2 linked regions of the Zobellia alginiliquefaciens genome follow. Each later gene encodes a partner of the first gene's protein in a complex. Links are inferred from orthologs where the notes say so. Each region holds a gene or a part of one and is shown in the gene's direction. Other genes may lie near its edges. The genes, in order: rny and P0077_RS13140.

Evidence for each region.
Region 2: rny (region 1) and P0077_RS13140 share a complex: the UniProt entries of both Bacillus subtilis proteins name them as parts of the possible RNA degradosome complex. The link is inferred for Zobellia alginiliquefaciens from one-to-one orthologs.

The regions. Positions count from the first base shown.
Region 1 is NZ_CP119758.1:411,772-427,088, reverse strand. The notes cover bases 1-2,928. They hold rny (ribonuclease Y), read left to right. Parts: upstream 1-644; coding sequence 645-2,213; downstream 2,214-2,928. Other genes in these bases: P0077_RS01750 (sulfatase family protein), read right to left, coding at 2,281-2,928; P0077_RS01765 (cell division protein ZapA), read left to right, coding at 60-356; P0077_RS01770 (hypothetical protein), read left to right, coding at 1-44. In the rest of the region: more of P0077_RS01750, read right to left, coding at 2,929-3,762; P0077_RS01745 (sulfatase), read right to left, coding at 3,799-5,439; P0077_RS01740 (glycoside hydrolase family 127 protein), read right to left, coding at 5,476-7,521; P0077_RS01735 (glycoside hydrolase family 127 protein), read right to left, coding at 7,707-9,677; P0077_RS01730 (MFS transporter), read right to left, coding at 9,684-11,258; P0077_RS01725 (glycoside hydrolase family 127 protein), read right to left, coding at 11,298-13,379; P0077_RS01720 (hypothetical protein), read right to left, coding at 13,633-13,785; P0077_RS01715 (arylsulfatase), read right to left, coding at 13,918-15,317. UniProt on the Bacillus subtilis protein: Endoribonuclease that initiates mRNA decay. Initiates the decay of all SAM-dependent riboswitches, such as yitJ riboswitch. Involved in processing of the gapA operon mRNA, it cleaves between cggR and gapA.
Region 2 is NZ_CP119758.1:3,116,727-3,132,048, reverse strand. Bases 525-3,457 are described here. They hold P0077_RS13140 (polyribonucleotide nucleotidyltransferase), read left to right. Parts: upstream 525-843; coding sequence 844-3,072; downstream 3,073-3,457. Other genes in these bases: P0077_RS13135 (sigma-70 family RNA polymerase sigma factor), read left to right, coding at 3,237-3,457; rpsO (30S ribosomal protein S15), read left to right, coding at 525-656. In the rest of the region: P0077_RS13150 (DUF302 domain-containing protein), read right to left, coding at 1-135; more of rpsO, read left to right, coding at 387-524; more of P0077_RS13135, read left to right, coding at 3,458-4,100; P0077_RS13130 (VF530 family protein), read left to right, coding at 4,333-4,572; P0077_RS13125 (tRNA (cytidine(34)-2'-O)-methyltransferase), read left to right, coding at 4,581-5,033; P0077_RS13120 (adenosine deaminase), read left to right, coding at 5,163-6,182; rpe (ribulose-phosphate 3-epimerase), read left to right, coding at 6,274-6,954; P0077_RS13110 (YpdA family putative bacillithiol disulfide reductase), read left to right, coding at 6,933-7,913; P0077_RS13105 (hypothetical protein), read left to right, coding at 8,012-8,506; P0077_RS13100 (tetratricopeptide repeat-containing sensor histidine kinase), read left to right, coding at 8,571-10,499; P0077_RS13095 (response regulator), read left to right, coding at 10,489-11,133; P0077_RS13090 (hypothetical protein), read right to left, coding at 11,134-11,643; P0077_RS13085 (TonB-dependent receptor), read right to left, coding at 11,664-14,042; P0077_RS13080 (heavy metal translocating P-type ATPase), read right to left, coding at 14,165-15,322. UniProt on the Bacillus subtilis protein: Involved in mRNA degradation. Catalyzes the phosphorolysis of single-stranded polyribonucleotides processively in the 3'- to 5'-direction. Necessary for competence development in Bacillus subtilis.

The DNA.
Region 1 (15,317 bases):
TGATCAGGGAATTGGACTATTGTATAGCACAACTTTCAGAATAATGTTTAAAAAATAAAATGTCGGAAAAGCTAAAAATAAAGCTTTCTATAGCTGATAGGGTGTACCCTTTGACCATTGATCCAAGCCAGGAAGAAGGCTTGCGAAAGGCGGCGAAGAACATTGAACAATTGGCGAAAAAGTTTGAACAAAGTTATGCTGTGCGAGATAAGCAAGATGTTTTGGCCATGTGTGCCTTACAATTTGCCTCTAAAATCGAGCAGCGTGGTATTGATCAATCCGAAGGAACCGAAAATGCAACCGAACGTTTAAAAGCGTTGGATCAGTTGGTGACATCAAAGCTAGGTTTAAAATAAAATACGTTCTTTAAAATACATAAGTTACTGCCCACATTGGTATTACCTTTTGACAAACTCAACATTTATTTTGTTTAAAAAGGGTGAGTTTAGATTGTAAAAGCGGGCCCTACTCGTATAGGGATTCTTGATCAGTCTTGTAGCCCTAAACCTGTTTATTGGAGTTTGTTCAAAACTTCGCTGATGTGGGCTTTTTTTATGGATTTGTTTGAGCAACGGTGGTCGGTACATGTATCACAATGTAACTGCTAAGTGCTCAGGCTTGTTCAAACCTAAATTGTTAGATATATGGATAGTGCAACACTTATAATAGCCGGTATCGTCGGCCTTGCGATTGGATTTGCCATCGCAAAATTTATGGAAAAGGGGAAAGCTTCAAAAATGCTTTCCAATGCCAAAACCGAGGCAAATTCAATAATCAGTGCCGCCAAGACCGAAGGCGAAAACATTAAGAAGGATAAGATTTTTCAAGCTAAAGAGAAGTTTTTAGAGTTGAAAGCAGAGCATGAGAAAGTAATTATTAATAAAGACAAGAAGATTGGCGAGGCCGAAAAGCGGACTCGGGATAAAGAGTCTCAGGTTAGTAATGAATTGGCCAAAAGTAAAAAACTCAACTCTCAGCTAGACGGTAAGTTAAAGGAAGTTTCCCATAAGGAGGCATTCCTTGAAAAGAAGCAAAATGAACTAGAAAAGCTTCATAAGAACCAAGTACAGCAGTTAGAGGTAATCTCGGGACTTTCCGCAGATGATGCAAAAGGGCAGCTGATGGAGTCGTTAAAGGAAACGGCAAAGACAGATGCTATGGCCTATATTCAAACTACCGTAGAAGAGGCTAAGTTAACTGCGCAGCAGGAAGCCAAGAAAATTGTTATTAACACCATTCAACGTATAGGAACGGAGGAAGCGGTAGAGAACTGTGTATCTGTTTTTAACTTGGAATCAGATGATGTTAAAGGTAGGATTATTGGTAGGGAAGGTAGAAATATTCGTGCTTTGGAATCTGCAACAGGAGTAGAAATTATTGTTGATGATACTCCGGAAGCGATTATTCTATCTTGTTTTGATTCGGTACGTCGTGAGGTGGCAAGACTTTCGTTGCACAAGTTGGTAACAGACGGTAGAATTCACCCAGCGCGTATTGAAGAGATAGTTAAGAAAACAGAAAAACAAATTGAACAAGAAATTGTAGAAGTAGGTAAACGTGCCGTTATTGATTTGGGTATTCACGGTTTGCACCCAGAATTGGTTCGTGCGGTAGGTAGAATGAAATACCGTTCTTCTTACGGACAAAACTTGCTACAACACTCCAGAGAAGTGGCTAAACTATGTGGTGTAATGGCCGCTGAACTTGGTTTGAACCCTAAATTGGCAAAACGTGCCGGACTTTTGCACGATATAGGTAAAGTACCGAACACGGAAGCAGAAGTAGAAACTCCGCACGCTATACTCGGTATGCAGTGGGCAGAGAAATACGGAGAGAAACCAGATGTATGTAATGCTATTGGTGCTCACCATGATGAAATTGAAATGAAGACGCTTATCTCACCGATCGTACAGGTTTGCGATGCCATTAGCGGTGCAAGACCGGGAGCACGTAGACAAGTATTGGACTCGTACATTCAGCGTTTAAAAGACTTAGAAGAAGTAGCTTTTAGTTTTGGAGGTGTTCAGAAGGCTTATGCTATTCAAGCAGGTCGTGAACTACGGGTAATCGTTGAAAGCGAAAAAGTGAATGATGAGAAAGCAGCACAGTTGTCTTTTGAAATTTCACAGAAAATACAAACAGACATGACCTACCCTGGGCAAGTAAAAGTCACTGTTATCAGAGAAACAAGGTCAGTGAACGTAGCGAAGTAGACTTCACTATAGATATCAAATAAAAGAGCCGCATATAGCGGCTCTTTTTTGTTTAATTAAGTGAATATTAATTGTGAACCGGAGGTTCAACAAGTTTATCCACTTCAAAGGTGCCTTCGTAATTTGGCATTACACCGCTATTCCATAGCTCTTGGTCTTTGCGTGAATAGACCCACAACGGAGCCACAAAACTGTTTGTCCATTCTTGTGTTCTTGCTACCATTTCTTTCAGTCGCTCAGGGTGCCGGCCTGCCAAATTTTTCTTTTCTCCTATATCCTCTTTAAGGTTGTGAAGTCGCCATGGTTCATTGCCCATTCTTGTAATTTTCCAATCGCCAAGCCTAGCTCCAACATCATTATAGCCTTCGCGATAGCGTAAAGAAAAAATCATTTCGTCTTTATAAGGTTCGGTTTGTTGAATTACATCCTCAATAATATTTTTTCCGCTTAATTCTTTTCCTTCCGGAAGTTTGGCATTAGCGAGTTCTACAAAAGTAGGGTAGAGGTCCATTGCAGAAACAGGAAAGTCAAAACGTTGCTCTTTTTTTATTCTCTTGGGCCAATGAAAGAACATTGGTACCCTATAACCACCTTCATAAGTATCCCCTTTTGTGCCTTTCAGCGGATAGTTATTGGCACCATGATCAAAGTTCCCACCATTATCACTTAAAAAAACGATTAAGGTATTGTCTAGTTGGCCTGTCTCTTTTAGGGTCTTTACAATGTTACCAATTCCACGGTCAACGGCATATACCATGGCCGCATAGGTTCTACGATCTTTGTCTTCTATGTGTGAAAACTTAGCTATATCCTCTGCCTTGGCTTGCAGCGGAACGTGCGGTGCATTATAGGCTAGGTAGATAAAGAAAGGTTGCTTCTTTTTTGTAGCCAAGCGTATGGAATTACTTGCCTCTCTAGAAAACTCATCCGTAATGTATTCGGTTTCATTGGCAGGCTTCCCGTTATGTTCCATGGGCCATAAATAATCCCTTATATTTTCTACCCCAGATTTAACCTGTGATTTGTAGGTAATGTTGTATTTGGCAGGGAAATAGTCATGGCCACCACCTAGAAAACCATAGAAATTATCAAATCCCCTTTTGTTAGGATGAAATTTTGGAGCGGAACCCAAATGCCATTTTCCAATTGCACTGGTGTAGTATCCCGCATTTTGAAGCACTTTGGACATATAGGTTTCTTCCACGGGAACGCCCAGATTATCCTCGTCTCTATCGCTGCTATTATGAAACAGATTATAAGGTGTTCCCGTTAAGTGCGGATAGCGCCCTGTTAACAATGCGGAACGACTTGGTCCGCAGAAGGGGTGCGCCACATACGCTGACGAGAAAATAGTTCCATTCTTAGCTAGTTTATCCATTTCTGGAGTGACAATATCCGTAGCGCCATTAAAACCAACATCGGCATAACCGAGGTCATCGCATAAAACAACCAGAATATTAGGACGAGTTTCTTGGGCAAGCCCGAAGGTTGTTACGGACAGAACAGTGGAATATAGGATTAGTTTAAAACGATTAAGATGAATTGACATAGATGTAAATTTAATTTAGTTTAAAAAGTATATTTTCTACTCATTAGTTTGTTCAGGTATATTTTTCTCGTTTTTGAATTGAGTGAATAATTGAGCCACCAGTTCAGGGTTTTCTGGAGCAATATTTACCATTTCCTCAGGGTCGTTCTTGTGGTCATAAAGCTCAAAGTAAAGAGGTAATGCTTGCGGTAGTGTACGGTCTTTCCAGACAATAAATCTATATTGGTCGGTTCGCATAGCATACCCCATTAATTTGTTTTCGAAGAGGTCTCTATTCCATTTTTCTTTTTGTTGGACTTTAATTTTTGCTTCAATACTTTCAATAAGCGGCCCAAAATAAGTTTCGCGCATAGCAGGGCGTAAGGGGTAGGAACCCCATTCCCGCAAGGCTGGAGAAGGAAACTGACTAAATACGGCTGTTTTCCAATCTTGTGTTGGATTGTCTAAAAGAGGTACAAAACTTTTTCCTTCTACATGACTAGGCTTTTCAATTCCGGCCAGTTCGCAAAGGGTAGGATACATGTCTATTAACTCTACCAGAGCTTCCGTTTGGGCTCCTCTATTTGCTTCGGGCATATCTGGAGTCCAAATCATAAGTGGAACTCTCGTCGCAATTTCATAGTTGGTGGCCTTGCCCCAAATACCCATATCACCCAGATGGTACCCATGGTCACTCCAAACAATAATAATAGTGTTATCCCGTATTCCAGCTTCATCCAAAGCTTGTATGGCGCGGCCAATTTGTGCATCCACATAGCTTACACAGGCCAAATATGCCTGTTTTAAGGTTTTTGAAAGACCCCGGCCTAACTTTCCTTTTTTAGGAATTCCTGATCTGACTCGTAACTCAAAGGACGGGTGAATACCCATTGCGGCACTGTTCCTAGGAGAGATACTGTCACTGGCCATTGGGATATCTTCTTCCTCGTACAAATCCCAATATTTTTTTGGCGCCACCCAATTTAAATGAGGTTTGTTAAAACCGAGACCTAAGAAGAAAGGCTTTTCATTGGTCTTTGCCATTTCTTTGATATGTGCAATAGCTAAATCCGTATTGTAACCATCAGCATAGGTATTATCGGGAACATCTGCCGATTCGTAGGCTGGACCCATAGCCAGACCGTATTTTGCTACATCGCCATATTTGGAAAACATATCCTTACGGGTGGCTTCACGAATGCTTTGGTTCTTGGGAAGTGCAAAACCCACAACCGATTTAGGATAGGGATTGGGCACACGACTCCACGATAGAGAATCATCTAAATCACCGTGATGAAATATCTTTCCGAAATAAGTAGCTTCGTAGCCATTGTTTTTAAAGAGCTGAGGTAAAGTAACGATATCCGGATATAGCTCACGTATTTTTAAATAGTTGTGAAAAATACCGCTGGTCTCTGGTCGAAGTCCGGTTAAAACGCTAGCACGTGATGGGCCACAAATAGCCTGTTGACAATAGGCTCGGTTAAACTGAAGACCATCACTGGCTAGTTTGTCTAAGTTAGGGCTTTGGACTATTTCAGAACCATAGGACCCCAGTTCTGGTCTGAGGTCGTCTATAGCAATGAATAAAATATTGGGTTTTTTGGCAAGCGCTTTTCCAGATTCACTTTTTTGAGAATTACAACCTAAAGCATGACCGAGCAGGAAAAAACAAACGATACATTTTGTTAGATTCATTTCTTTTAAATTACTTAATTTTCCTTTGGTCTTAAATCAATATTGCAATGGCAACCAAACGGACATATCATGAACACCACGGTTCGCCCATGCAAAATAAGGTATCATCTTTATAGGTGTTTTTTGTAGTTCAGGTTTTGCCAGTGGCTTGTATAGTTGTTTAGACCAATCTTCTTTTGGTAAAAGGTTGGCTTCGCCTTCCAAAACCGTAATCCCTGATAAAAGGTTGGCTTCATATTTAGGTTGAAACGAGATATTGCTAGGAACTATAATGTCTTTGATGTTAGTGCCTGCTACTAAATCTTCGCTCTCCAAGCAGTAAACTAAAGGACCACGTTTTACGGCTACTTGGTTTCTAGTCTCTTCAACATTTGGGTCCGCAGTAATCAATAGGGGAGCCATAGGTAGTTCTAGCTCTACCACATCTCCTTTTTTCCATTTGCGGGTAACTTCTGCATATGACCCTGCTTTTGGAGATTGGTCAACTTTTTCTCCGTTCACTGTAATGGCAGCGCTCTCCGCCCAAGCAGGAATGCGCAGCATTAAACTATATTCTTTTTTCTTTTTGGAATCAATAGTGATTTTGATATTCCCGTCCCAAGGATAATTGCTTTGTTGAGTTAGTTTGATGTTGGTGCCATCTGCTAAATCGGTATCAAGTACATTGCTTCCGTACAGGTTTACCCAAATTCCTTTTTCTGAAGTGCTATAAGCGTAGGTATGCATTTTGGCAATGGTACGGATGATGTTTGGGGGGCAACAAAAAACCGACATGAATTCACCGCGTTTGCCTTCATCTTTTGTATTCTGCGGGTGGCCTTCAATAAAACGTAATGGGTTGGTGTAAAAGAAATGTTCGCCATCTAATGAAATACCCGAAATGGCACTATTGTAAAAAATCAGTTCCATAATATCGGCAAAACGGCCTTCACCGTTCATTAAAAACATACGCCAGTTCCACATGGCATTACCAATGTTGGCACAGGTTTCGTTATAGGCTTTTATATTGGGAAGCTCATAATCTTTACCGTAAGCTTCAGCAACAATTGCATGATCGGATATTCCGAAATGGTGAGGGCCGGTTGCTCCGGTCAAGTACATTTTTTGAGTAGTTACGTTCGTCCAAATACGCTCTAGGTAGTCTTTTAAGGTTTGGTCACCGGTTTCCGCGTACAAATCGGCCACACCGGCATACAAATAGTTGGCATGGCCGGCATGACCCACTGCTTTGGATTCTTCCCTAACGGACGTACCCCTTTGGCTATGGTCCATACCACGATGGTCTCCATGTTTTTTGGGTGCTGTACCTAGCATGTTTACAAAGCTCTCAGTAAGCTCTAGGTATTTTTTGTCTCCAGTGGTGCGGTACATTTCTATCAGACCCATATAATGCGGCGGGTTCCAGTCTATACGAGCTAGTTCTGGAGAAGGTTCTTTAAAATGGTCGTAGATATTATCACTCGCTTTAATAGCTATATCAAGAAAGTTCTTTTTACCAGTGATTTTATAATGGACACAAGCAGCGGTCATGAGGTGTCCGAAATTGTAAAATTCGTGAGAAGGTCCGTTGGTATAGGGTTTTTCATCACTTTTAAATGGATGTTCGGATTCATGAAGAAAACCTGCAATACCGTGACCGATTTGAATTTTAGTGTGGATGTAACCATTGGGACGTTGTGCTTTTGCAATCACCGCGATGATTTCATCCATCTGTTGGTTTATCTTTTCATCTTTGGTCATTGCATATTCATACGCCAGTGCCTCTACATATTTGTAGAAATCTCCATCTGTAAAGGACCATCCTCTAAATTCCCCTTCCTCAAGGCCTGCAGCCACTTTAAAATTGGCATAGGCATGAATAATTTCAGGGTCGTCCATTAACCTGCCTAAATTAGGAATCATTACCTCATGGGCCGCTTTGAGTTTATCGGCCCAAAAACCATCCGTCCACCGACAATCATCTATATCAATGGTCTTAAGGTTCATGTGCGGGGTCTTTGAATTGTTCATGACCCCATGTTCTTGTGCAAAGCTGCAAATAGATAGTAATAAGCCGCCAGCAAGTGCTAATGTTCTTTTCATAGTTGAGTCTTAAAAAGGATAAATGTTTTAGTTAGGTTGAGATGGTTACTCAGGATTATAACCTGAGTCTCACAAATAAAACACTAAAACAAATGTTTCCTTTTACGTGGGTTAACCGCTAATGGCACTATTTTATCTATTTAGTACGGTCTGGTCTGTTTTTGGCAGAATATGGGAAATGGGTTTTAATCCTCCCAAACCACAGGCATGAATACTGTCATTTCGGCCTGCCCGCGATTACTCCACGCAAAATAGGGTACAAGTTGCGTTTTGTAAGGTGTCCATTCAGGTTTTTGAACGGTTCTGTAGATACCTTCGCCTTTATCTTTTCGGATTAGGACTTCTCCTTCTAGGGTAGTAACACCTCCTAAAAACTCAGTTTGATAAGTAGGTTCCAGTTTTTTGTTGCCGTTGAAGTAAATATCCAGAATGTCTGTATTCTCTGGTAAATCTGGAGATTCAATACAGTAAACTATTGGTCCGCGTTTTATAGCAATTTGATTCCGTACTTCTTCAATTCTTGGATGGCCTTCTATAAATTCAACTTCCATTGGCATGTCAAGAATAAGCACATCGCCTTTCTTCCAGTTACGCTCAATCTTCACGAAGCTTCCGGGAGTTATGGAGTTATTTAATTTTTCATTGTTGATTGTAATCTGTGCAGTTTTTGACCATTTTGGAATGCGTAAACTAATGGTGAAAGTATCTGTTTTACACTCCTCAATATTCATCTTTACCTTTCCTTGCCAAGGATATTCCGTTTCTTGCGAAATTTTAATAGGGGAACCATCTTGTAGATGGGACACTAGATTATTTGCACCGTATAGATTTACGGTTACTCCATTTTCAGAAAGACTATAAGCCCATTCCGAAACCGTAGCAATAGTACGAACTAGGTTAGGAGGGCAGCAGAAACAACTCAGATAAGGTTCTCTGTTGGGTGTTTCGGTCACATTTTCGTGTGCGTTATAATCTCTGGTGTTATTTAGCATCCGCAATGGGTTCGCATAAAAGTATTCTTTGCCCGTTACGCTAATACCAGATAATGCACTGTTGTATAGTACCAACTCAACAATATCTGCATATTTGGCCTCCCCTTTAAGATTTAACATGCGGTAGCTGAACATAGCGTTGCATAAATTGGCGCAGGTCTCATTATAGGCGGTCATGTTGGGCATCATATATGCATCTATGAAGCCTTCTTCTATCATATCACGATTTACCGAAGCTCCATAGTGGGCTTGACCCACGGCACCGGTTACATACATTTTCTTGGTCGTCACGTTTTCCCAAAGACGGTCTAAGGCATCAATAAGGTCTTTTTCTCCTGTCTCGGCATAAACATCTGCAGCTCCGGCGTAGTAATATAGGGCAAGCACGGCATGACCCACGGCTTCCTTGGATTCCCGTAAAGGTGTACGTTCCTGTACCATATCGCCAATAGGATAGCCCTCAGTGGTCGGGTGGTGTTTTACGTCATATTTTCCACGGTTGTCTATAAATTTTTCTGCGAGGGTCAAATACTTTTTGTCTCCTGTAACACGGTACAATTCTACGAGGCCCATTATCTGGGTCTGGTTAAAGCCAAAACGACCGTAATGTTTGGTGTCTGGCATAAAGATAGTGTACAGTAAATCTGCATGTTTTATTGCGATATCCAGAAAATTACGTTGTTCGGTAATGCTGTGATGAATACAAGCGCTAATGAGCAAATGTCCAGTGTTGTACATTTCATGGTATTTGCGATTTTCATAGCGATCAACGCCTTCTCTCAATTGTATCTGAGTCTGAAGGTACCCATCACTTTCCTGTGCTTTTCCAATTATGGTGATGTACTCGTCCAACTCATGAAGTAATTCTTTGTTTTTGGTTTGGGCGTACACATAGGTTTTGGCCTCCATGAATTTGTAGAAATCGCCATCATGCCAAAACATGCCTTGATGCTCGCCTTCTTTTTCTCCGGCCGCTATTTTAAAGTTGTTAAGTGCATGACCCACGTCTCCACATAATACGTCTCCCATATACGGCACCATGGCATTGACACAGAGTTCAAATTTATCGGCCCAAAAACCTGTAGTCCACTGGCAATTACCAATATTCAGACTTTTTAGTTGGGTATACGGGCTGTTTATATTTGAAGGAGTGGCTTGTTTCATTTCTATTTATTTTTTTCGTCTAGTGGCCAGCGCCAATTGTACTTCTTCTATAGTCATATTTTTGGTCTCCTTTAAATAGATATAAAGAATAACCAAGCCAATACTTACCACAATGGCATAGAATAAAAGGGTTGAGCTAATGCCCATAGTAGCTAATTGCCATGGAAAAAATTTCTGTACCAGATAGCTCACAAAACTGGTGATCAAGGTGAAAAATGGTATGGCAATTCCTCGTAGGGAAATAGGGAAAATTTCTGAAAAAAGAACCCACATAATCGGTCCTACCGAAAAATGAAATGCTGCAATAAAGCTTAGGATTCCCAGGAGTATGAGAATTGCGTTAATATTTGCGGCCTTTTGTAATAAAAGTCCGGAGTGGTTTCTGGCTTCGGTTTCTCCAATACTTTCTATTAAAGCATTTTTAAAGGCAATATCACTCTCGTAAGGAATCCCGACCAAGGCGGACAAATTTTCAGAGTTGGGAATATCCTTCATTTCGGTTATGGCTTGTTCGGTAATGGTGTAATCCGCCATTTTGAAACCATAAAAGCAAACCCCAAGACTTAGTACTATCCAAGCCATACCCCATAAAATCATGGGTCTTCTACCAATTCTATCAACCAGAAGCAGTCCCAGAACGGTAAAAACAATACTGGTAAGGCCAATGTATATAGCTTGGGCAAATGCCGCATCGGTACCAATGCCCAATTGTTCAAAAACAGTAGGTGCATAGAAAACGATGGCGTTAATTCCGGTGGCTTGTTGTGCAATTGCGATAGTCATGGCAATAATCATGGTGATTCGCATTGGCTTAGAAAAAATTTCTTTTAATTGAGTAATTATGGTGTGGTCTTGATTGCCTTTTTCAAGACTCGCCTTCATTTGACCTATTTTTTCCGATATTTTTTCTTGGACCGTAACTTTTAGTAGTATTTGTTCCGCTTCTTGCGTTCTTCCCTTATATAGTAACCAAGCAGGACTTCTGGGAATGAAAAATAAAAGAACGAACCATAATAGTGCAAAAATAATTTCAGTAGCAAGCATCCATCTCCAAGTATATTCGTTGATACCTAGGGTTGCTACCCAATTGGCATTAGAGTTTGCAAGACCAAGAATAAAGTAATTAATGAAGTACGCAGCAGAGAGGCCGAACACAATATTTATCTGGGTCATGGATACCAATTTTCCGCGCCATTTTGGAGGTGCTATTTCCCCAATGTACATGGATGCCAAAGAGATTGAGCTAAAAGCGAGTCCACCCAAGAAACGGGCGCTAATAAGCGTCCAATATGAAGGTGCCAAAGACGAACAGATTGCGGAAATGAGATAAAAGGCAGCGGCAATCATTAAGGTGGTTTTTCGTCCTAATGTGTTGCAAGCGTACCCCATGAACAAAAGTGCCAAAAGAACCCCCATGGCGGGAGCACCTACAACAGAGCCTAGCTCAAGTTCGTTCAATGAAAATTCAATTGTGATGAACTTAATCGTACCTGAGATAAGTGCAGCGTCCAATCCAAATATAAAACCGCCCATTGCCACAATGGTGGAGTACGTAAAAGCATTCTTTTTATAAGAATCCATAAATCGTCTAAATTAAGTTATGGTCAGTTACCATAAATCCTAATTCCAGATTACAGGTAAGAAAACCGTCATTTCTCCTTGGCCTCTATTGCTCCAAGCGTAGTAAGGTATAAAATTGGTTTTAAAGGATTGGAATTCTGGTTCGCTTACTTCTTGATACATTTCTCCCAACTTGTCCTGACGTAAAAGTATCTCTCCTTCTAGAGTAGTAACACCACCCAGAAAATCAGGTCTAGAGGTAGGTTTTAGTTTTTTATTGGAAGAAAGATAAACATTGGTGATATCTGTATTTTCGGGTAAATCTGCTGATTCTATACAGTACACAACCGGGCCTCTTTTTAGGGCTACTTGGTTACGGACTTCTTCAATGCGAGGGTGTCCTTCTATGAACTTGGTCTCCATGGGCATATCAACAGTAATTTCGTCACCGGCCGTCCATTTTCTTTCGATTTTGACGAAAGTCCCTGATTGCACATTGTCCACCAAAGTCCCATTGACTTTAATTTTAGTTCCTTTAGCCCAACTAGGAATGCGAAGAAGAACTTCAAAGGCGTCAGCTTTACATTCATTGACCGTTATTTTTACCGCACCGTTCCATGGGTAATCTGTCTTTTGGGTCAATTTTATAGTTGAACCATCCAATAATGTAGTATTCAATTCATTTCCACCGTATAGGTTAACGGCAATTCCGTTTTCGGATTTACTATAGGCCCATCCAGGAGATTTTGCAATGGTACGTACTAAGTTCGGTGGGCAACAAAAGCATTTAAGATAGGGTTGTCTTTCAGGAAACTCAACGTTCATTTTTTCATAATCAAGCGCTCCCTCAATTTTACGTAGTGGGTTGGAATAATAATAGTCTTTTCCTTCAAGACTGATGCCCGAGAGTCCACTATTATGCAACACAAGCTCCATAATATCACCGTGTTTGGCATCTCCGGTTAAGGTAAGCATACGGTAATTGAACATGGAATTACAGATGTTGGCACAAGTTTCATTGTAGGCCGTCATATTGGGCATCATATATTCATCAATAAAACCTTCTTCAATCTTATCCAGGCGAGAAGAACGTCCGTAATGAGTTTGACCAATTGCTCCTGTGATGTACATTTTCTTGTTGGTCACGTTGTCCCATAATCTTTCCAACGCATCAATTAGTTCTTTTTCTCCGGTTTCGGCATACACATCGGCAGCACCGGCATAATAGTATAGTGCCAATACTGCATGGCCCACGGCTTCGGTTTCTTCACGAAGAGGAACACGCTCCTGGACCATATCACCAATAGGGTAGCCCTTGGTAGTCTCATCATCTTCAATTTTGTACGTACCTCTCATGTTTATGAATTGTTCCGCTAGTTCTAGATATCGCTTGTCTTTTGTGGTGCGGTACAATTCAACCAAGCCCATAATCTGAGTTTGGTTAAAGCCAAATCGTTTCAAGTGGTCCGGCTTTGGTGAAAAAAGTTTGTAGAGGTAATCAGCGTGTTTTACTGCAATATCTAGAAAATTTGTTTTGCCAGTGAGACGATAATGAATACAGGCACTAGTAAGTAGGTGGCCACTATTGTACAGCTCGTGATATCGTCTATTGGTAAAAGGTTCAATATCCTCGCGAATAATTGCTGGAGTAGAAAGGTACCCGTCATTTTGCTGAGCTTGAGCTATGACGTCTATTATTTCATCTATTTCCTCTACAATTTTTTCATCTTTATTTACACCGTAGATATACATTTTGGCTTCCATCCACTTGTAGAAATCGCCATCATGCCACCAAAATCCTTTGTGTTCCCCTTCTTTTAATCCAGCAGCGATTTTAAAGTTATTGTAACCGTGGCCTATGTCTCCTTTTAGGATTTCGCCCATATGCGGAATCATGGTTTCTTCGGCAACTTTCCATTTTTCGGCCCAGAAACCTTCTGTCCATTTACAATCGCCAATGTCAATACTTTTTAGTTTTACATGCGGACTATTTGTATTGTTAATAATGCCTTTTCCTGAATCCAAATTGGCGGCGTAGTCCTTGGTATTCGTTCCCTCTGAAGATTGATGTTGATCAGTTGTATTTTGCTTGCAGGAAAGCAAGGTGAGAAAAATGCAAAGGATGAAGCTGAGTTTTTTCATAATCCGAAAATTTATATCGCACGATGCTCTTTTGTTGGTTTGTTGAGAATTCACATAATTAAAATGTGAAAGTTATAAAGCAGCGCAGCATACAAATTAAGGGCAATACAAGAAAAAACAATTCTTAGATTTTATCTAGTTGTAGCATTATTTTAGCCTTATTTGTTAATAGATAAGCTAAAACGTGGTACTTAAGTGCGGCTTGATGAGGTTTGAAAATATAAATACAGCTATGTAGTCAAGCTTGTAAATATTAGTCAATACGTTCTACATCAACAAATAAAGGACCTTTTGCTAGTCTTTCCGTTTTTAGGAAAGCGTGTAAATTTCCTTTTCCTTCGGGAAGGGTAACCTCTTTAAAAACTACTTTCTTCTGGTTTTTAGTTACGGGAAGTTCTAAATGCACATCTTTATATTTTAGATGGGCTATACCATCTTTTTCTAGAGTAGGAAGGTCAAAGCTAAAGTTGTAAATTCCGGCTTCAGTTGTAACGCGCCAGTGACCTAGATCGTTTTTGGAAATTACCCTAGGACCTCCTCAATCAAACTGAGATAAATTTGTGGAACGTTGTATGGCGTTACCAAGATAGATGCGTTGTATTCCTTTGGAGTCTCTTTCTTCGGTAACTTCGTCAAACCAGTTTTCATAACGGGCTAGAAGGTTCTCTACAATTTCAGGGTGATTCTTGGCTATATTTATACGTTCGCTTGGGTCGTTCTCAACATCATATAATTCAAGGTTGGCCAGTACTTCTTTTAGTTCTTCGTCTTTAGGTTGATAGAGAATATGGTGCGGGTCATCATGCGGGCTTACCAATTTATACTTCTGGGTACGAACGGCAAAATGCATGTATTTAAAGACAGTTGGGCCGTAATGCATTTCCCTATCTCCAAAGTCTGTTTTTTCATTTTTCCATAGAGGAAGAAGAGATTTGCCATCTAATTTAATATGTTGAGGTGCCTCAATTTTACAGACGTCCAGTATGGTCGGTAACACGTCTATGACTGCACCCATAGTACTTTTCTGTTGTGATTTTTCAATCTTTTTTGGCCATTGAACAAAGAAAGGTACGCGTATTCCACATTCGTACACACTGGTCTTTGTACCTCTTAAATTAGATACCCATCTACCCGGATAAACATCATTTTTAGTACGACGGTGTCGTGGACCATTGTCCGAAAGAAAAATAACAAGTGTGTTATCTGCGATGCCTAATTTTTTTAATCGCTTTAAAACACGCCCTACATTGGCATCAATATTATCGATCATGCCGTAGGTACGCGCATTATCTTCATGCAGGCCTATTTTTCTATACGGGTCTACTTTTTCATTTGGAACTTCCAGTGGAAAATGCGGTAGGTTGGTAGCTAGGTACGTGAAAAACGGTTGGTCACTTTTTTTGCTGATAAAATCCAGAGCAGCATCGGTAAAGATATCATCACAATAACCTTTGTATTTTTTAGATTCATTATTGTGTTCAAGGATGGGGTCAAAATACGTGTTTCCGGCGGGGCCTGCAGCTTGACCAATGCCACCTCCTTTATGTACCAAAGCTTCTTGAAACCCTTGGTCTGTTGGTCGCATAGGAGCATTATCACCCAAATGCCATTTACCGAATATTCCCGTGCGATAGCCGTTCTTAGCTAAAATTTCCGCTAGGGTTTCTTCCGAAGTATTCATAAAGTGGTCTACTTGGGTAACACCCGTAACTCCTGTGCGGTACGGGTAACGGCCCGTTAAAATTGCAGCTCTAGTGGCGGAACAGTTGGGGTACGAAAAAAAATGGGTCATTTCGAGCCCTTGTTTCCCTATCTCTTCAATATGAGGAGTTTTTAAATAGGGATTACCATGAGAACCTAAGTCGCCATAACCTTGATCATCCGTAAGCATGATCAAAACGTTAGGACGGTTTTGTGCCGAAAGAAAAGTGGTGCTGC
Region 2 (15,322 bases), 2.7 Mb from region 1 along the record:
TTGTGTACTTTTTAGAAAGTTCATACCTACTACATTTGGAGCGGTATCCGTCTTTTCAGGTTCGTTTGTTTCATCTTCATCGCATGCAATAAAAGCTAATACCAAGCAAACACTCATAAAAAATTTCAAATTCATAATCATATTATTTTTTAGGGGGACTTAAGTCTATATCGGTGTTCTAATCAACAGACCGCCATTAATAGTATAATAATATACGCAAGGTATTAGCAATCGGTTTTTTCTGTATCACACAGTTTTTTTTACCTACCAAGGCCACAATACATTTAATTGAACAAATTATTTGTTTTATGCTCATAAATCGTATCTTTGCAGCTTGATTGAAAATCAGTCATATATACATAAAAATCATTTAAAACAATATTGGAATGTATTTAACAAAAGAAGTAAAAGCCGAAATCTTTAAGAAACACGGCGGTAGTGAAACAAACACAGGTTCTACAGAAGGCCAAATCGCTTTGTTCACACACAGAATTAACCACCTAACCGGTCACTTAAAAAAGAACCACAAAGATTACAACACTGAGCGTTCATTAGTAAAGTTGGTAGGTAAAAGAAGAAGCCTACTTGATTATATGATCAAGAACGATATTGTTAAGTATCGTGAGCTTATTAAAGAACTAGGTATTAGAAAATAAGTATTTTACAAAGGGCTGAAATTTTCAGCCCTTTTTTTTTATATATTAGTCATCCTAAATAATTAGGATTTTACAAAAAGCTGCACCCAGTTTTTCATTGGTCAACACAACACAACAACTTCGGCCTTAACAAGTCGATAAGACCATTGTTTAACAATTCGCCCATTGGCGTATTTAATTAAAATTTATGATTCCAAAAGTATTTAAAGAGGTCATAGACCTTGGTGACGGTAGGGAAATTTCTATCGAAACCGGAAAATTGGCAAAGCAGGCCCACGGTTCTGTTGTTGTACAGTCAGGAAAATGTATGCTATTGTGTACGGTTGTTTCCAACTACAAACAAAGTGATGTTGACTTTCTTCCATTAACGGTAGATTACCGCGAAAAATTTGCAGCTGCGGGCCGTTACCCAGGTGGTTTCTTCAAAAGGGAAGCAAGACCTAGTGATGGTGAAGTATTGACTATGCGTTTGGTAGACCGTGTACTTCGTCCACTTTTCCCAAAAGATTATCACTCTGAAACTCAGGTGATGATTCAATTAATGTCTCATGATGATGACGTTATGCCAGATGCAATGGCCGGTTTGGCTGCATCTGCTGCAATTCAATTATCGGATTTTCCATTTGAATGTGCAATCTCTGAAGCTAGAGTTGCCCGCGTAGACGGTAAATTCGTTATCAACCCAACTAGAGCTCAATTGGCCGAATCCGACATTGATATGATGATCGGTGCTTCTGCTGATTCTGTAATGATGGTTGAAGGTGAGATGGATGAAATTTCTGAAGAAGAAATGACCGAGGCCATCAAATTTGCACACGAAGCCATTAAAGTACAGTGTGCCGCTCAATTAAAACTTGCTGAAGCTTTCGGAAAGAAAGATGTACGTGAGTATGAGCCAGAAAGAGAAGATGAAGACTTGGCCAAGAAAATTCACGACATGGCATATGACAAAGTATATGCCGTAGCTAAAGCAGGTTCTGCCAAACATGAGAGAAGCGCTTCTTTTAGTGAAATAAAAGAAGAAATTAAAGCTACTTTCTCTGAAGAAGAACAAGCTGACTTTGGTGGTATGATTTCAAAATACTACAATAAAGCTGAAAAAGCTGCTGTTCGTGATCTTACCCTAAACGAAGGTTTACGTTTAGATGGTCGTAAGACCGATGAGATTAGACCTATCTGGTGTGAAGTAGATTACCTACCATCAACACACGGTTCCGCTATATTTACCCGTGGGGAAACTCAGGCATTGGCTACTGTAACCCTAGGTACTTCTAGAGATTCAAACAAAATTGACATGCCATCTTACGAAGGTGAGGAGAATTTCTATTTACACTACAACTTCCCTCCTTTCTCAACTGGTGAAGCAAGACCTATCCGTGGTACTTCTCGTCGTGAGGTAGGACATGGTAACTTGGCACAACGTGCCTTAAAAGGAATGGTCCCTGCAGATTGCCCTTATACAGTTCGTGTAGTATCCGAAGTGTTAGAATCTAACGGTTCCTCTTCTATGGCTACTGTTTGTGCTGGTACTATGGCAATGATGGATGCTGGTGTACAATTGAAAAAACCGGTTTCAGGTATTGCAATGGGATTAATTTCTGATGCGGACTCTGGTAAATATGCCGTTCTTTCCGATATTTTAGGTGATGAAGATCACTTGGGAGATATGGACTTTAAAGTAACCGGTACAGCAGATGGTATTACCGCTTGCCAAATGGACATTAAAGTAAAAGGTCTTTCTTACGAAATCTTGGTAAATGCCTTAAAACAAGCAAGAGAAGGTCGTTTACACATTCTTGGAAAACTGACGGATACTATCTCTGCTCCTAACGCAGATGTGAAGCCTCATTCTCCAAAAATGGTTACACGTACTATTCCTAATGAATTTATTGGTGCACTTATTGGACCAGGAGGAAAAGTAATTCAAGAACTTCAAAAAGAAACAGATACTACTATTGTTATCAATGAAGACCCGGTTACAGAAGAAGGTATTGTTGAAATTTTAGGTACGGACCAGAATGGTATTGACGCGGTATTGGCCAAGATCGATGCCCTAATGTTCAAACCTGCAGTTGGTAGTGCTTACGAAGTTAAAGTAATTAAAATGCTAGACTTTGGCGCTGTTGTAGAATACCAAGATGCCCCGGGCAATGAAGTATTGTTACATGTTTCCGAATTGGCATGGGAAAGAACCGAGAATGTTTCCGATGTTGTGAACATGGGTGACGTTTTTGATGTGAAGTACTTAGGTACCGACCCAAGAACCCGTAAAGAAAAGGTTTCTAGAAAAGCTCTTTTACCAAAACCTGAAGGTTTTGTAGAAAGACCACCACGTAACGATAAAGATCGTGGTCGTGGTAGAGATGACAGACGAGGTGGTAGAGACAACCGTGATCGTAAGCCAAGAAGAGACTAAACACTCTTTTCTTTAATACATATTTAAAGCCTCAACATAGTAAGTTGAGGCTTTTTTATGCGACTTATCTAAAAAGTAAAGTTTTTTTCACCCAATTGTAACATTTCTATGTTTTTTACGTATAAGTATATGCAGTCTATGCAAACTGAACCTAATTTATTTACATGAGACAGCTTAAAATCACAAAACAGGTCACCAACAGGGAGACCGCATCTTTGGACAAGTACTTGCAAGAAATAGGCAAAGTAGACTTGATTACAGCAGATGAAGAAGTAGAATTGGCACAACGTATCAAGGCAGGCGATCAGGTCGCTCTTGAAAAACTAACAAAGGCCAATCTTCGATTCGTTGTATCGGTAGCTAAGCAGTACCAAAACCAGGGACTTACTTTACCCGATTTAATTAACGAGGGTAACCTTGGCCTTATTAAGGCCGCACAACGATTTGACGAAACGAGGGGATTTAAATTTATTTCCTATGCAGTATGGTGGATTCGTCAATCTATATTACAAGCTTTGGCGGAACAATCTCGTATTGTACGTTTGCCATTGAACAAAATTGGATCGATCAATAAGATTAACAAGACCTTTGCTTTTCTAGAGCAGGCACACGAACGTATGCCTTCACCAGAAGAAATTGCAAAAGAATTGGATATGACGGTTGCAGATGTTAAGCAGTCGCTTAAAAACTCTGGTCGTCATGTATCTATGGATGCGCCTCTTATTGACGGTGAAGATTCTAACCTTTACGATGTACTTCGTAGTGGTGAATCTCCAAATCCTGACAAAGAATTGTTGCACGAATCTTTGCGTACTGAAATTGAGCGCGCTTTAGAAACTCTAACTCCAAGAGAAGCAGACGTTATCCGTTTGTACTTTGGTCTTGCCGGGCAACATTCTATGACATTGGAAGAAATTGGTGAAACTTTTGACCTAACGAGAGAAAGAGTTCGTCAGATTAAAGAAAAAGCTATTAGAAGATTAAAACATACTTCTAGAAGCAAAATCCTTAAGACCTATTTAGGTTAAAAACACCATAAAATTGCACGTTAAATATTCCTTAAATTGGAAATTTGGCATATATATTGTAATTTTAAAAGCAACAACAGTTTATCATGACTGTTCGTTTTTTGATTGATGAATAAACTCCGGCTGATTACCGGAGTTTTTTCATTTATAATATATAGTACAATCACCCACAAGCCCTTTATTTAATGGGCCTGATGGAAAATAACAAGAATCACACATTTAAAGTACCACTATGGAATCCGAAAAAAAATCATCCAACACCCAACCTAACAATCCATTACACGGTGTAAAATTAGTGGACATATTGGAACAGTTGAGAAAAAAATACTCATGGGAAGAATTGGCAGAACGTATAAACATCAATTGTTTTAAAAGCAACCCTACAATTAAGTCGTCTTTAAAATTTTTAAGGCGTACACCATGGGCCCGAACCAAGGTAGAACAGTTATATTTGAAATCTTTTCATAAATAGATTGTTATATGCCCTTCAACATTGTACTTGTAGAACCCGAAATACCCAACAACACCGGAAATATTGGCAGATTGGCACTTGGCTCAGGGTCTACCTTACATCTCGTTAAACCATTTGGCTTTGAATTAAACGACAAACGCTTAAAACGTGCAGGACTTGACTACTGGCCCCATTTAGAGGTACACATTTACGAAAGTCTGGACGACTTTTTGTCGCAACACGGTGAGAAAAATCTAATATTGTTTTCTAGTCATGGCACTAAAAATCACTGGTCCATTCCATTTGAGGATGGTCAATTTCTTGTTTTTGGCAAAGAATCCGTAGGCTTACCTTCCTCCTTGGTATCTTCGTACAAAGACAGTTTGTATAAAATTCCACTTTATAGTGAACACATTCGAAGTTTAAACCTAGCCAATGCCGTAGGTATCGCGGTCTATGAAGGGCTTAAGAACATCCAATAAAGAAGAAAGTAATCACCCTCCATTACGACTGTTAGTTGACCATACTAAATTTTAAATTAGTCGATATTTATAAAAAAACGATTAACTTGAAGTATCTCATTGGTATTCAAAAATTTAACGCGTTTGTCTATGAAAGATTCTGAAATGCTTTCCTTTATTCAAGGATTGCCAAAAACCGAACTCCATTTACATATTGAAGGCTCTTTTGAACCTGAACTTATGTTTAAGATTGCAAAACGCAATAACATTAAAATTAAATATGCCAATGTTGACGAAATTAAACAAGCCTATAGTTTCAATAATCTTCAAGAGTTTCTAGACATCTATTATGCAGGGGCTTCTGTTCTACTTACGGAGCAAGATTTTTATGATCTTACTTGGGCGTATTTGACAAAAGTTCATGAGCAAAACGTAAAACACGTAGAGATTTTCTTTGACCCTCAAACCCATACGGACCGTAACGTTCCTTTTGAATTCGTTTTAAACGGAATTTACAATGCACTAGAAGACGGTCAAAAACAATTGGGCATAAGTTTCAGGCTAATTATGAGTTTCTTGAGGCATCTAGATGAAGCTTCGGCCTTTAAAACCTTAGAACAGGCTTTACCCCATAAAGATAAAATTGTAGCCGTAGGATTGGATTCTTCGGAGGTGGGCAACCCGCCTTCTAAATTTCAACGGGTCTTTGAAAAGGCCCTTAACGAAGGTTTTTTAACGGTAGCCCATGCGGGCGAAGAAGGCCCTTCGGAATATATTAAGGAAGCGCTAGACCTCCTAAAAGTCACCAGAATTGACCATGGCAACCGTTGTCTGGACGATGCTGATTTGGTAAAAAGACTAGTTGAGCAGCAAATGCCACTTACCCTGTGCCCCTTATCCAATCTTGAGCTTAAAGTTATTCAGGATTTAAAAGAATATGCACTGCCCACCATGATGGAACACAATTTACTGGTCACTATCAACTCTGATGACCCTGCTTATTTTGGCGGGTATATGAACGAAAATTTTTGGGAAATAACCAAGGCCTTAAATTTATCGAAGTCGCAAATTGCGGAACTGGCAAAAAATGGGTTTAAGGCAAGTTGGTTATCGGAACAAGAAAAACAAGGCTATTTACAAGAGATCGACGAATATCTGAAAAACAACTAACTCCGTACGGTGTTATTCTTTAGCCGGTATGCGTTACTTCGTAAAAACACAATTCACTACTTTTGCATAAATTCTTTTTAACAGACACAAAATGAGCAAAACAAAAATTGCACCTTCTCTTCTAGCGGCCGATTTTGGCAACTTACAGCGCGATATAGAAATGGTAAACAACAGTGATGCTGATTGGCACCATATTGACATAATGGACGGCGTTTTTGTTCCTAATATATCATACGGCATGCCAGTTGTGAAAACAATTGCTGAGCATGCCACTAAGCCATTAGATGTGCATTTAATGATTGTTGACCCAGACCGCTATATTAAAACTTTTGCTGAATTGGGCGCAACACACCTTACGGTTCATTATGAAGCTTGCACGCATTTACACCGAACCATACAGGCTATAAAGGCGGAAGGAATGAAAGCTGGGGTAGCATTGAACCCACATACCAATGTTAACTTGCTCAAAAATATAATCAAAGATTTGGACATTGTTCTCATTATGAGTGTTAACCCTGGTTTTGGCGGACAAAGTTTTATAGAGAATACGTACGAAAAAATACACAACCTAAAGGAATTGATTAAAGAATCCGATGCCTCTACTTTGATTGAGGTTGATGGTGGGGTAAATTCCAAAAATGCCAAAGCCCTTATAAAAGCAGGAGCGGATATTCTTGTGGCAGGCAGCTTTATTTTTAAGACCGAAGACCCAACGAAAACAATTCAAGAACTTAAAAAATCTACGGATAGATGGAGCATTTTCGAGTTGTAATTATAGGTGGAGGACCTATAGGAATAGCATGTGCCCTTGAAGCCCAAAAAAATGGATTGAACTACGTGATTCTTGAAAAAGGCCCTATCGTAAATTCATTGTTCAACTATCCGCAGAACATGCAGTTTTTCTCTTCTTCGGAAAAGTTGGAAATAGATAACATTCCATTTATAAGCACAGAGGCAAAACCTAAACGCAATGAAGCGTTAGAATATTACAGAAGGATAGTTACCTCCAATGATTTAAATATAAGGCTATTTGAAAAAGTGAAAAACGTAGAAAAGACACAGAATGGATTTTCGATCGTTTCCTCAAAAAATACGTACACCGCGGACAAAGTTATTGTGGCTACCGGATTTTATGACTTACCAAATACGCTGAACATACCGGGAGAAGACTTACCTAAGATAGCTCACTATTACAAAGACCCGCATTTTTATGCCAGTCAAAAACTGGCTGTTGTAGGCGCCAGTAATTCGGCTATTGATGCTGCTTTAGAATGTTACCGCAAAGGTGCCGAGGTTACTTTAATTATTAGAGGTGACGAAGTTGGCCCCAGGGTAAAATACTGGGTTCGTCCTGATATAATCAACCGTATTGAGGAGGGCAGTATTAAAGCCTACTTTAATTCGAAATTAACGGAAGTGCGGCAAAGTGAAATTGTAATTGATACTCCAGAAGGAACGGTTACCCTTCAGAACGACTTTGTATTGGCTTTGACCGGTTACATGCCCAATTTTGATTTTATAACCCATATGGGTATTAAACTTTCAGAAGACGCCAAGAAGCTACCTCAATATGACCCAGAAACCATGGAAACCAATGTTGCCGGCATTTACTTGGCCGGTGTGATTTGCGGTGGTATGGAAACCCATAAATGGTTTATTGAAAACTCTAGAATACATGCTAAAATGATAATTTCCTCCATTCTAAAGGAAAAAGAGATTAGCACTACATAACTACTTACCCCTGTTTTCAGGGGGTAACATTTCACGGTTACAGGTATATTTTTCGGTGGTGCAAAACATGACATTTGTACCACTAAAGAACCTGAACTATGAAATATATCTACCCAAAACTCCTGCTCATCTGTCTGGCTTTCGCCATTTATTTCAATAACAAATCAGTTGAAAATAAAGATTTATCGCATTTAAGTAAAGTCAACCAATATTCTTTATTAGTTCAACGCGGGGCTTTTCATTTTGATTCGTTTAAAATCGTAAAGAACAAAATCTCGCATATTCCCGGTATTTCGTCCAATTTTGAAACGGCAACTTACAATGAAAATAGTCAGACTTTTTTAGACAGTTTACAAACTTTAGGCTTTTTCAAAAAGCTAGAAGCTCAAGGTTTTTGGAACCTGAAAACCCACTATGGTTCAGAAACCTCATGTAACAGTCAACTTATCGTGACCTTGACTACGAATGGAAAATCAAAAACCGTAATTTGCGATGATTACCAAACGGATTGTCCCGAACTCATAAAATATATAGAGAAAAAAGTTGTTGAATTGGAAGGAAACGATTTAAAACGAATCTATTTACCAGGATAAAACCATACCGCTGAAAACAAAACATAAATCCTATTTTTTCCGTTTGTTGCACATCTACTGTTTATTGGCAACAGTTATTCTGTTGGGCGCTTTAAATCTGCATGCCCAAGAATCTGGGAAAGACTTGCATGCCCCACCGCCACGCATCACTTTTTCGACCATTCCAACCCATCAGGAAGAATCGTTAAAATCACATTACGAAGCTTTAAAATATGCCGAGTTTGGAAATCAGCGGTTTTCCATATTTGAGCAATTAATGGAAGAACATATTACAAGAGGCAACACGGATTCCATTTTACACTATGGCAATCTTTACGTAAAAGAATTGGGCAACTGGCAAAAACCGGACTCCTTAAAAACGTTCCACTATGCTAAAGCACATTACTTTTTAGGCATCGGAAATCATTTTAATGGCCTTTTAGACAAATCTATTGAATGGCATATAAAAGGGCTTCAAGATGCAGAAGCTACGAACTCCACTGAATTTCAATACCGGAATAAAATAGGTCTATCACACAACTACATCCTAAAATCAGAAACGGATAAAGCGCTAGTGGTGCTTACCAAAGCCGTATTGAATTATGGAACAGAATTTCCAAAACTGACCATACAAGCCCATCTTCTCATGGGTAATGCCCATCTTTTTAAACAAGAATATGACCTTGCCCGTACAGACTACGAAGAGGCATTGCGCATGGCGTTGGACTTTAAAGATGCAGAAAAAGAATTATCGGCTAAATTAAATTTAGCCAAACTTGCCGAAGCACAACAAGATTATGAAAAGGCATTTCAAGGGTATGAATCCGTTAGGAATCAAGCTTTGGCCCGTGATTTTACCGCTATCTATTTTGAAGGCTCATTGCTCTTGGCCAAATTGTACTATAAAGAGGAAATGTACAAAACCGCAAATATTGCATTGAGTTTTGCCTATATCAACGCCATAGATCGCGAAAACCTTCAGTTTCAAAAAGAAGCTTTGATGATACAGGCCAGGAGTTTTGCCAAGTTAGATGATTATAAAAATGCGTACGCGGTAATGACCCAATTGTCCGGTGTCAACCATCAAATAAATACCAAACAACAACGGGAAATCATAAAAGAACTAGAAATTCAATATGAAACTCTAGAAAAAGAAAAGGCTATTTCCAGCCTTGAGGAAGACCAACTCATCAAGGCTGCAGAACTCAAAAGGCAGAAGACCGTTCAAAAAGCATTTCTTATTGGTTTCCTCGTGATTCTAATTCCTATAATCGCTTTACTCTATGTCTACTATCAAAAGATACAGACGCAAAGCGAATTGAACAAAAAGCAAGAAATAATTAATCAACAAAAGGTTACTACGCTAAAACAGGAACAAGAACTTAACCTTATTAAAGCATCTATTGATGGGCAAGATGAAGAGCGGAAAAGAATTGCCCAAGAACTACATGATAGTATTGGTGGCAACCTTGCCGGAATAAAGTTGCAAGTAGCTTCCATGACCAGTGAATCCGATAGATGGAAAGATATTAACGGACAATTGGACGAGACATATCAATTGGTACGGGACATCTCACACACGCTGATTCCCAAAAAGTTTAGACAAAATGCTTTTTCCGATTTGATACGGGAATATATTGCCTCTATTTCGCGTAGCGGAACACTAAAAATAGGTTTTCACCCACATCCTGAAGTGGATATTAATGCGATTGACGATACGGTCCAAATGGAACTTTTTAAGATGATACAGGAGTTAATGACCAATACGTTAAAACATGCGGAAGCTTCAAAAGTAGACCTTCACCTGAGTCTTTTAAACCATGAACTATCCTTACTTTTTGAAGACAACGGCAAAGGTTTTGACACCACAGCAACGAACCACGGTATCGGTTTTGAGAATATACAAAGTAGAATCACCCAACTTAACGGCACGCTTCACATAGACTCAACACCCAACAGAGGAACCGTAATAGCTATTGAAATACCTATAAAAAAAATATCACATGAAATATAACCTCATCATAGCAGATGACCATAAAATGTTTATAGATGGTTTACTGAGCATCTTAAACGATGCCCCTGAATTTTTAGTAGCTACTACGGCTAAAAATGGTGCGCAGGTGGTTAAATATCTAGACATTAACGGGGCCAATGAACTTCACTTGCTCATTACCGACCTCAGCATGCCGGAAATGGATGGTATTGAACTGAACCGTATTGTAAAAGAAAAATACCCTACCCTAAAAACATTAGTGGTAAGTATGCATATTGATGGAGGAATGATCGAGAAACTCATTCAAAACAATGTTGACGGTTATGTTCCGAAGAATGCAGAAAAGGACGAACTCCTAGCTGCCATGCGAACTATAGTTAAAGGAGAAAAATACTTTTCACAAGAAGTAAAACGTGTCTATACAGACGCTATGTTCGAAAATAAAAAACAAGAAGAAGTTCATCTAACCGACCGAGAAAAAGAGGTACTTAAACTCATTGCGGATGAATATACTACCCAAGAAATTGCAGATGAACTTTTCCTGAGCAAGCACACCATAGAGAGCTATCGTAAGAACTTAATCTCTAAATTACAGGTGAAAAATTTAGCAGGTCTTACCAAACATGCCATTAAAATTGGGCTTCTGGACTCCTAATTAAACAAACAGTAAAATAAGGGTAAGTACCAGTCCGCCAAGGGCAAAATAAATACCCTTCTTGAATATAGGAGCACTAGGTCTGAACATCCAAAAAGCAGATATTACAAAGAATAGCAGTGCCGCACCAAAGAAAATATTCAAGAAAAATAAAGGCTGACTAGAAGTTGCTTTGTGTATTTTGGTCATTTTTCCCAAAACATAAGGTAAATTTTTCTGAGTGTATGTGGTAAATCCAGTCTGACTATCATAGGTTCCGCCTTCAAAATAAACAGTTCCTCCCTCCTCTTTTTCTACTTTAAAGTGTTTAATCTTCAAAGCCTTGCCAACATCTTCTGCCTTTATATTAGGTTTTATTGTTTTTTCTACGGCAACTTCTTTTTTAAGAAAATCCGTATCCCTAAAAATTAAAATAATACCGCTTATAGCGTACATGGCCATTATTCCTGCCAAGAAAAAGCCTAAGTACCTGTGGTAGGTACGCATCTTTTCTTCTGTTTTTCTTCCCATAGTTGGTTTGGTTTGTTGGTTTACCTTCTTCTTCCCGAATACTCCATGGCTTCACCTTTACCAAAACCATAGCTAAAGCCAAATGTAATAAACCTGCCCCTTTGTCTACGACTATATGTTGAAAAAGTATCTTGGGTAATTTCGGATTCTTGTACCCGTGAGGCAAAAACATCCCTAACGCCTAGACTAACCACACCTTTACCTTTAAGGATTTTTCGGCGAGCACCAAGGTCCAGAAAGAGGTTGTCACTGGTTTTTCCTTGTACGGTCTCATAGCTACTTTGGTAATTACCGGTTGCTTCAAAATCTATATCGGCGGGCATTTTAATTTTGGCCATAAGTTTAGCAGACCATCTATCCGCATTAAAATCGAAATTTAGGGTATCGAGGCTCCCTTCTCTTACAAATCTGTTATAGTTTAAATCCGTAGTTGCGGTAAACCATTTTAGCGGACTATACTTTGCATTGAACTCCACACCTGTTGCTTTGTTGGTTCCGATATTCTCTGGTTTGCTAATATTCACGTCTCCTTCCAATGTATTGATAGACTCAATTACATCTGTAGTATAACGATGATAAACACTGGCGTTCAAGGATGCTTTTTCAAGAATAAAAATACTGGTAACCTCGTACGAATCGGTGAATTCTGGTTGTAAATCTGGATTACCTTGACGGATATTGAAATTATTTCTGATATTAAAAAACGGATTCAAATCCCATAAATCCGGGCGATACACCCTTCGTGAATAACCCGCTTGCATAGAAACTTTATCGGTAAACTTATATGAGGTATGCGCACTAGGAAAAAGATTGGAATACTTCTGCTCGTTCGCTTCGTTCGTATTTTTCAGTAAGGTGTTAAGGTTGGTCTGTTCCATACGTACCCCAGCCTTTATGCCCCATTTTTCACCTTCATAAGCTCCTGTTCCATAAAGGGCAAACACCTTTTGGTCGTATTCAAATACATTGGTTAAATTGGTATCGGACACGTAAGCACCGCTTATCAGGTCTTGCACCTCATAATCGTTACTTACATCGTTCATCACATACTGCCCCCCAGCTTCCATAGTCCATTCTTCGGTAAAGGGTCTGGTATAATCTAATTTAAACGTATACTCCGCTTCTTTAAACTCGGTTCGCGTGCGCTGAACAGCATCTTGATCATCCCCTGAAATAGTGAAATCCTCAAAATCCGAAGACTGGTCTTTTCCAAAGAAATTACCCAAAGCACTGAATAAAAGATCATGGTCTTCATGGTCCTTAAAATCGCTTTTATACTGAAGTTCATATTGATATTTGGGATTTGTTGCTTCGGTAGTTTCCGTACGTTCCCATTCCGAAATTAATTGGTTGTCCCCATCCCTAGATTCATAATTGGTTTGTGAGGGCTGGTCCTCTATTTCATAGGCAAAATTCCCTGAAAGGGTCAATACATTATTATCATTGATGTAATAGTCCGTACCGAGAATGATATTATAAAACTCCTCATTTCTAAACTCCTCACCTACGGAGGCTATAGATGAACCATCGGTCAAATCCCGATTGATATTTTCTACATCGTTCGGAAGTTCTCTATATCCCGCTCCAAGTTGACTAAAGAGATTAAAGCGTTCTGTACGGCGGTTGAGACTTAAACCAAAGCTATGATTGTCCGGAGACCCCGTATTTAAACTAATTGAACCGTTAAGGCCCTCCCGTTCTTCTTTCTTTATGACGATATTTATGATTCCCGAGGTACCTTCCGCATCATATTTCGCCGATGGATTGGTAATCACCTCTACCCGTTCTATCATATCCGAAGTAATCGTACCCAAGGCATTCCCACCTTCTCCGGTTAGAATAGAAGGTTTTCCATTTATCAATACCTGTACCCCTTGGCTTCCGCGTAAGCTAATTTGCCCTTCGATATTTACATTTACGGAAGGTACATTGTTCAGCACCTCCAATGCACTAGCGCCTGTGCTACTAATATCTTTTCCTACGTTAAAAACACGTTTATCTAACTTAAACTGTGTTCGTGACACCTCACCTGCTACAACAACTTCAGAAAGTTGTTGCGCATCTGCTGCCAGTGTTATTTCCTTTAAATCTATCTTACCGTTTGCGGACACGAGATTATCAAATCTTTTTTTCTCAAAGCCTATAAAACTAATTTCAACGAAGAAGTTCTCTGCATCCGTTTTTAAACTAAAAGTACCATCATCTAAGGTGGTGGTTCCCGTAATTCCTTTTTGTGTGGCTTTATCGCCAATCAGTACCGTAGCAAATGCCACGGGCTGTCCGCCGGTTTCCACGACCGTACCTGTAATCTCGATCTCTCCATTTTGAGCCTGGCTAATATTCGCTAGAAAAAGCGTTAAAAGAAGTGGTAAAAAAGTAGTGGTAAATTTTAGATGCATGGTAAAAGTTGTTTGGAATATAAAAGTGCATAAAAAAAGTATCTGACCGAACTCAATAACATCAATTTAACAATTTTAACAATCGTTCTAACCGCTGAATTCTATGCCTTTACACGCTGTACTCAATCCCATTTCATATGCTGTAAACGCACTGCGTTAAGAATTGCCAACAATGCCACACCCACATCTGCAAAAACGGCCTCCCACATGGTAGCCATACCAGAAGCACCCAAAAGCAGAACAATAGCTTTGACACCAAATGCAAGAGCTATATTCTGCCAAACGATACGCCTTGTGGATTTTGCTATTTCTATGGCCTGTGCCACTTTGGTGGGCTGATCGGTCTGTATGATAATATCGGCCGTTTCTATGGCTACATCACTGCCCAGACCACCCATTGCGATACCCACATCACTAGCTGCCAATACTGGCGCATCATTAATTCCATCTCCTACAAACGCTACAGTAGCTCCAGGCTTCTTTTTTAGACGCTCTACTTCGTTCAGTTTGTCTTCGGGCAAGAGGCCGCCTTTGGCATTTTTTATATTTAGTTTTTTTGCTACCGCTTGAGTGATGGCATCCGTATCACCGGAAAGCATTATTATATTGGTGACACCCGTCTTTTCCATTTCCAGAACGGCCTGCCCGGCATCGTCCTTCAACTCATCCGCAATGGTTACATACCCCACAAATGCATCATCAATAGCTATCACAACTAAACTGTCCGCTATAGCCAATGCAGTATCGGGTACTCTTATGCCATGAGCAGTCAATAAAGTTTCATTACCTGCAAAGACCGTTTTACCGTTAACGGTACCTTTTAGCCCCATGCCGGCTACTTCGGTAACCTCCGTTGCGCTAAACCCTAAATCTTCCTTCAAATGAAAGTCCATTATGGCTTTGGCTATCGGGTGTGTAGATTGTGACTCCAGAGCTGCGAGGTAGTTCATTAGCTCATTTTGGGTGATTGTGCTTTCATTTTGTCCATTTCCATGTAATACAATATCCCTGATTTTAAACACCCCTTTGGTCACCGTTCCCGTTTTATCCATCGCTATGGTATTCAGCTTGGTCATGGTATCCAAAAACGATGCGCCTTTAAACAGAATACCATTCCTAGATGCCGCACCCAATCCCCCAAAATATCCCAAGGGAATAGAGATGACCAGCGCACAAGGGCATGAAATCACTAAAAACACCAATGCCCGGTACAACCAATCCTGAAAAGCATATGTTTCTACGAAAAAATAGGGCAACAAGGTAAGTGCAATTGCCAAATA